One region of the Lentzea sp. NPDC092896 genome, then DNA from elsewhere that is predicted to be linked to it. Evidence: riboswitches for the same ligand, from Rfam matches in the RefSeq annotation. Region 1 holds a riboswitch; the other holds the start of a gene.

Region 1 (3,390 bases):
GCGCAGCATGTGAAAGTCTTTTCCGTCAGAGGTACTTGTAGACGTCTTCGAGGGTGAGCCCACGGCCCAGCATGAGCACCTGGAGGCGGTAGAGCAGCTGCGAGATCTCTTCGGAGAGCTTCTCGTCGGACTCGTACTCGGCGGCGATCCAGACCTCGCCCGCCTCCTCCAGGACCTTCTTGCCCTGCGCATGGACCCCGGCCTCGAGCGCAGCAACGGTGCCGGAACCCTCCGGCTTGGTGGCGGCTCGTTCGGTCAGTTCAGCGAACAGGGAATCGAAGGTCTTCACGGCATGACATCCTCCCATCCCGGCGACCCCCGTCCACACCGCGGTCACATCTGTCCCAGGCCGTGGACGTGATCTGTCCTGCATGGACACCCAGTAGCGTGAACTTCTGTGTCTGAGTTCGCCGAGGTCCTCGAAGCACTGCGCCGGGTGCGCGGAATCAACCCGTTCTTCGCGCTCGACGTGGGCCGCCCGGACGAGTCCTGGCTGCCGGGAACGGCGTTGTTGGAAGGTCCGGCGCTCAAGAACACCATCGACGCGATCGCGATCCGGTACAAAGCGGAGGAACCACGCGTAGCGGCCAGCCTGTTCTTCCTCAGCTACACGGCACGGCTGCTCAGCCCGCTCACGGCCGCGGGCATCCCGATCGACGTCCGCCCGGAGAACCTCTGGTGGCAGCACCACCCCGCGAACGGCCTGAGCGTCCGCATCGACCAGCCGAGACTGGGCCCGAAGGCCGCAGAGGCGCTCGAACCGGTGGTGGAAGCGATCCAGGCCGTCACGCCGGTGGCGCGTGGATTGTTGTGGGGCAACGCGATGTCGAACGTCGCGGGCGCGCTCAAAATGGTTGTGCGCGCACGCATGCTCACCGCCGAGGAAGCGGAAGAACGCGGCGAACGGCTCATGAGCTCACCGCCGTTCGAACAGGCGGGAGAATTCCTCAGTTTTCCCGGCGAGGTCACGTTCCGGCGTCGGTCGTGTTGTCTCTACTACCGCGTCGCCGCAGGTGGGAAGTGTGGTGACTGTCCACTCGTGAAGTGAGGAACGCAACAACTCTTATGGCCGGTTGTGCTTAACCGATGGATCAACTTACGGTGCACGCGCCGCAGTGACGGGAAGCCGGTGAAAATCCGGCGCGGTCCTCGCCACTGTGACCGGGAAGCGATCCCCGCCGAGCACGTCACTGGTCCTCGCGAGAGGGCTGGGAAGACGCGGGGGCAGCGTTGATCCGGGAGTCAGGAGACCGGCTGCGGCGCCGCAAGGAGAGTTGACCTTCCACGAGGTATGGAGGAGCCCGTCATGACGAGCCCCGCAGCAAATCTGTCCGCCGTCCAGGTGCCCAAGTGGGCGTTCGCCGCCGCACTTCTCGGCCTGATCGTCACGTACCTCGTCCTGCAGGAGAACGGTCTCGCGCTCGGCGCGGGTTCCGAGTTGCTGCACGAGTTCTTCCACGACGGCCGCCACGCGCTCGGCGTCCCCTGCCACTGATCCCCCGATCCCAGGCAGGGAAGACATGACGACGACGTACAAGTCCCTTGCGCTGCGCGGAGTCGCGGCCGGCGGTATTGCTGGCGTCGCCTCCGCGCTCGTGCAGCTGCTGGTGACCGAGATCCCGATTCGCGCCGCGCTCGCGGTCGAGGAGGCACGGGCACCCGCCGGCGAAGAGGCCGGCCACACGCACGGCGGCGAGGAAGAGCTGGTCAGCCGTGGCGCCCAGGTCGTGGGCGGCATGCTCGGCGTGGTGATCGTCGGCATCGCGGTGGGCCTCGTGTTCGCCACGGCCTACGCGCTGTCGAAGCGCTGGTTCGCCGACCGCACGCCGTTCAGCCGCAGCTTCGCGTTCGGGGCCGCGGTGTTCGGTGCCGTGGCGCTGCTGCCGTGGCTCAAGTACCCGGCCAACCCGCCGGCCGTGGGTGACCCGGAGACGGTGAACTACCGGACCGCGCTCTACCTCGGTGTCGTGGTGGCCGGACTGGTGATCGTGTGGGCCGCGAGCTGGCTCGCCGAACAGCTGCGCGCCCAGTCGCAGCCGGTGCGGACGACCGCTGTGCTGCTCGCGGTGGCCGCGGCCGTCGCGGTGGTGCTGCTGGCGTTCCCCGCGCCGCCGGACACGATCCCCGCGGACATGCCGGTGAACGTGCTGTGGCAGTTCCGCCTCAGTTCGCTCGCCCAGCTCGCCACGCTCTACGTCGGCATCGGCGTGGTGTTCGGCCTGCTGATCGACCCGGCGTCGCGCAAGGCCAAGGCCCCTGAGAAGGCCGCTGTCGCCTGATGGTGTGGGGTGGCCGTGGGTGCGGCCACCCCGCCCAGCCGCGATTGGTACGTTCGGCGCATGCCTGACAGCGCTGAGTTGCTGGAACAGATGCGTCAGAAGCTCGAGTTCTTCGAGCAGGCGAACCGCGCCGCCGACGCCCGTGCCGCCGAGTACGACGCGATGGGCAACGAGCTCAGAACAGTGGAAGCCAGCGTCCAGTCCCCCGACCGTTCCGTCACGGTCGTCGCGGGTTTGTCCGGTTCCATCAAGGAGATCCGGTTCACCGAGGACGCGAAGCGGCTGAGCACCACGCAGCTCTCCCAGGCCGTGATGTCGACGCTGCACCTGGCCGTCGCCGCGGCCGCGCGTCAGCAGGCGGAGATCGTGCAGGGCCACACCGACCTCCCGATCGCCGAGCGCGTGCTGGCGACGCAGCAGGAGATCTTCGGCCGGCCCGCCGCCCCACCGGCCCGTTCCCCGGCGGACGACGACGGCGACACCGGCAGCATCTTCCGCAAGGACGACCGCTGGTGACCGGGATCGTGGTGCACGCGGACGAGATCGCCCGGTGCGCGAAGACCATCGGCACGCTCTCCGGCACCTCCACGAAGCTCAACGACGCCGTCACGACCGCGTCGGTGCCCGCGGTCAGCTGGGGCGCGCTCGGGCACCTGCTCGGCCTCTACCAGCAGTACGACGAGTTGCTGGGCGATCTGCACGGCCACTTCGGCAAGATGACCGAGGGCTTCGGCAAGATCGATTCCGCCCTCACCGCCACCGCGCAGACCTACGCGGGCCACGAGCAAACGACGACGGACGCGTTCGGCAAGACGCTCCAAAGTGGACTCGACAGCGCCACCGCGCCGCCGATGGTCTCCGGCGGCAAGGGCACCTCGAACCTCGGCGCACTCGGCAAGAGCTACGGCGACCAGTACTCCGGCGACAACGTCGGCAAGGCGTCCGCGAAGCTGATCCCGTTCGGTGGCAGCAGTTACTCGCTCATGAAGGACAGCGCGAAGCTCGGGGACGACCTCCAGAAGGGCGACGGCGCCGCGATCGCGAAGGACGTCGTCAGCGTCATCTCCGACATGAACAACTTCATGCAGGACGGCATGAAGCTCGCCGGCGC
Region 2 (3,390 bases), 520 kb from region 1:
ATCGGCTTCGGGCGGGACACGTCGCCGTGGATGATCGGCGGCCGCACGCACCGCGACCCGTACGACTGCACCCACGCGAACTGCGTGCTGGCGAAGCCTTCCAGGTGCTCGGCGAAGTACTGGACCATGTCGTTGCGCTCGGGTTCACCGTGCACCAGCACGTCCAGGCCGATGTCCTCCTGCAGATCGATCACGCGACCGATCTCGTCCCGCATCCGCTGTCCGTACTCGTCCTCGGTGATCTCACCGCTGCGCACGGCCGCACGCGCCTTGCGGATGTCACCGGTCTGCGGGAACGACCCGATCGTCGTGGTCGCGAGCGGCGGCAACCCGAGCCGGGCCTGCTGGGCGGCGGCACGCTCCTCGTACGGGGAGCGAAGACTGTGCTCCGGCCGCAACGACTCGATGCGCGCCCGGACGTGGTCGTCGCGGCGCGGGCTGGGCACCTGGCGCTTCGCCTCGTCGGCCCAGGCACCGTCGGCTCCGCCGCGCAAAGCCCTGCCCAGCACCACGATCTCGCGCACCTTCTGCCGGGCGAACGCGAGCCGCGCCCGCACGTCCGGCTCCAGGTCCTCGGCCTCCAGGTCGTACGGCACGTGCAGCAGCGTGGAGGACGACGACACGACGACCTCGTTCGCGAAGCCCAGCAACGTCGCGGCCTTCGCCAGCGCGGCGTGCAGATCGGTGCGCCACACGTTGCGGCCGTCGACCAGGCCGGCCACCAGGATCTTGTCGCGCAACGCGGGGATCGCGACCGACGTGTCCGGTGCGCTGACCAGGTCGAGGCCGATCGCCTCGACCTGCGACTCGGCCAGGATCGGCAACGCCTCGCCGAGGCCGCCGTAATAGCCGGTGACCAGCAGCTTCGGCCTGCCGGGCAGTCCGCTGAGCGTCCGGTACGCGCGGCGCAACGCGTTCAGGTCGGCCGGTGTGCGGTCGGCGGCGAACGCCGGTTCGTCGATCTGCACCCACTCGACGCCTTCGACGCGCAGGCGGCCGAGCAGTTCGACGTACGCCTCCAGCAGGCGGTCGAGCAGTGCCAGCGGTTCGAAGCCGGGCACCGTGCTCTTGGCCAGCAACAGGTACGTCACCGGGCCGAGCAGCACCGGCCGGGTCGTGACGCCGAGTTCGAGCGCCTCGCGGTACTCGGCGATCGGCTTGTCGCCGGCCAGCCGGAACTCGGTGTCCGGGCCCAGTTCCGGCACCAGGTAGTGGTAGTTCGTGTCGAACCACTTCGTCAGTTCCAGGGCCGCGGCGCCGTCCCGGCCGCGGGCCGCCGCGAAGTAGGTGTCCAGTTCGGACAGTCCGAGGTCGCGGAACCGCTGGGGGATCGCGTCGAACAGCAACGACGTGTCGAGCACCTGGTCGTAGAACGAGAAGGTGTTCGACGGAACGGAGTCCAGTTCGGACAGTTCGGCCCAGGTCTGCGCCCTGAGCTGCTTCGCCGTCTCCCGCAGGGCGGCCTCGTCGATCTTCCCGGCCCAGTACTGCTCGACCGCGCGCTTCAGTTCGCGCTTCGGTCCGATGCGGGGGTAGCCGAAAACAGTGCTGCCAATGGTCACAGGCTCTCTCCTCGCGAGCGTGCGGAAGCACCGGAGACACGCGAGCAGGACGGCACGCAGCCGCGCCCGTCAGCCCGCCCGAGAGGCTCCGGAGCACCGCGCACCGGGTCGGCGCGCGGACCGGCGGCAGGTCTTCGGACTCGTGGGCGTCTCGCTGGCTCCTACCGGCCGTCGCTTCCCAGATCTGGCAGACCCAGTGCTTCTGACGGCTTTCGTTCCCACTCACCGCTGCGGGGCAGTCCCGGACTCGCACCGGGTTCCCTTTTGCTCCACCCGGAACGAGCCCGGGTGAACCGCTGGCAGGACCGACACTAGCGGGCCGCGCCGAGCATGCCCAGCGCCATAGCCGCGTACTGAATGGTGAGATCACTCAACTTGACCGGCCCCGCGGGGGAGTACCACCGCGAGACGCCGCTGCACATCTCCAGCAACGCGAGCCGCGCGACGCTCGGATCGGCGACCGTCAGCTTGCGCGCCTTCACGCCGTCGTCGATCGCGTCCTGCCAGAAGCGCTCGTAGCGGTCGCGCAACGCCACGATCTCCTCGCGGCGCTCGCCGGTCAGCGCGCGCATCTCGCCGTCCACCACCGCTGTCTCGCGCGGCTTCTCGGCGTGCGCCTGCACGTGCATCTTGACCAACGAGACAAGACGGTCCGTCTCGTCACCGGTGATCTGCTCGGCCTTGCCGATCAGCTCGGTCAGGCTCGTGCGCATGATCTCGACCAGCAGGTCTTCCTTGGTGCCCATGTAGTGGTAGAGCGTCGCCGACGACAGGCCGGCGGCCTGGGCGAGGTCGCGGATGCCGGTGCCGTGGAAGCCGCGCTCGGCGAACAACCGCACGGCCGCCTCGCGGACCCGTTCCTCCGTCGTCATGCTGCCTCCCTTGACCGGCCCGACTCGCTCACTCTAGCGTCAGTCCCGATCGATCGATCGATCGAAGGGGAGAGATGACCGTCGACTACTCCTGTGCCGAGGGCATCGCGCAGGTGCACCTGAACCGTCCGGAACGGCTCAACGCCGTGGTCCCGGCGCTGGTCGAGGACCTGCTGGCCGCGTTCGCGCGGGCAGGTGAGGACCAGGCGCGGGTGATCGTGCTGGCGGGCCGCGGCAGGGCGTTCTGCGCCGGCCACGACCTGAAGGAGCCGGTTCCGGTCGAGACCGAGGAGCAGACGCGAGCCCGGTTGGAGCGCATTCAGGACGTCACCCGCGCGATCCGCGACTTCCCCGGCATCGTGATCGCCGCGGTGCACGGCTACGCGCTCGGTGCGGGCGCCGAGTTCGCGCTGGGCTGCGATCTGGTCGTGGCGCAGACCAGCGCGCAGTTCGGATTTCCCGAGGTCGGCGTCGGGCTCAGCGTCACCGGTGGGATCTCCAGCCTGCTGCCTCGGATCGTCGGTCTGGCGCGTGCCAAGGAGATGCTCCTGCTCGGCGAACGAATTCACCCTCCGCGCGCGTACGAGTTGGGGTTGATCAACTCCTACGCGCTGAACCACGAGAAGCACGCGATGAAGCTCGCGCGCCGCATCGCCGCCCAGCCGCCGGTCGCCGCCGGGCTCGCGAAACGAGCGCTCGACCTGGGTGTGGACTCGACGCTGGAGCAGGCGATGGCGACCGAGGTCGACCACGCGATCGTCACGAGCCTGTCCGGCGAGGGGGACGAGCCCCGGGAGGAGTTCGGCCGTGGCTGACCTCATCTCCGCATTGCGAACGGCCGTGACTCGGTGGCCGGACAAGACCGCGTGGACGTTCGATCCCGGCGGCTCGTTCACCTTCGCCGAGATCGACGCGCTGTCGGACGGGTACGCGCAGGCGTTGCGGGACAACGGGAT

What was found. Region 1 has a riboswitch for cobalamin ahead of ACIQF0_RS05195 (CbtB-domain containing protein). Riboswitches for the same ligand answer to the same signal wherever they lie in the genome.
Region 2: it holds a riboswitch for cobalamin, as region 1 does, so the genes downstream of both, metE (5-methyltetrahydropteroyltriglutamate--homocysteine S-methyltransferase) here and ACIQF0_RS05195 (CbtB-domain containing protein) in region 1, are expected to answer to the same signal.

Annotation. Positions count from the first base shown of each region.
Region 1 covers NZ_JBIVPX010000001.1:1,173,830-1,177,219, reverse strand. Annotated here, with positions in the region: gene hisG (ATP phosphoribosyltransferase) at 1-9, opposite strand, end outside; gene ACIQF0_RS05205 (phosphoribosyl-ATP diphosphatase) at 26-289, opposite strand; gene ACIQF0_RS05200 ((2Fe-2S)-binding protein) at 398-1,048, shown strand; cobalamin riboswitch at 1,083-1,274, shown strand; gene ACIQF0_RS05195 (CbtB-domain containing protein) at 1,307-1,495, shown strand; gene ACIQF0_RS05190 (CbtA family protein) at 1,521-2,279, shown strand; gene ACIQF0_RS05185 (YbaB/EbfC family nucleoid-associated protein) at 2,340-2,795, shown strand; gene ACIQF0_RS05180 (hypothetical protein) at 2,792-3,390, shown strand, end outside.
Region 2 covers NZ_JBIVPX010000001.1:1,690,934-1,694,323, forward strand. Annotated here, with positions in the region: gene metE (5-methyltetrahydropteroyltriglutamate--homocysteine S-methyltransferase) at 1-1,562, opposite strand, end outside; cobalamin riboswitch at 1,670-1,875, opposite strand; gene ACIQF0_RS07575 (TetR/AcrR family transcriptional regulator) at 1,874-2,434, opposite strand; gene ACIQF0_RS07580 (enoyl-CoA hydratase/isomerase family protein) at 2,509-3,249, shown strand; gene ACIQF0_RS07585 (AMP-binding protein) at 3,242-3,390, shown strand, end outside.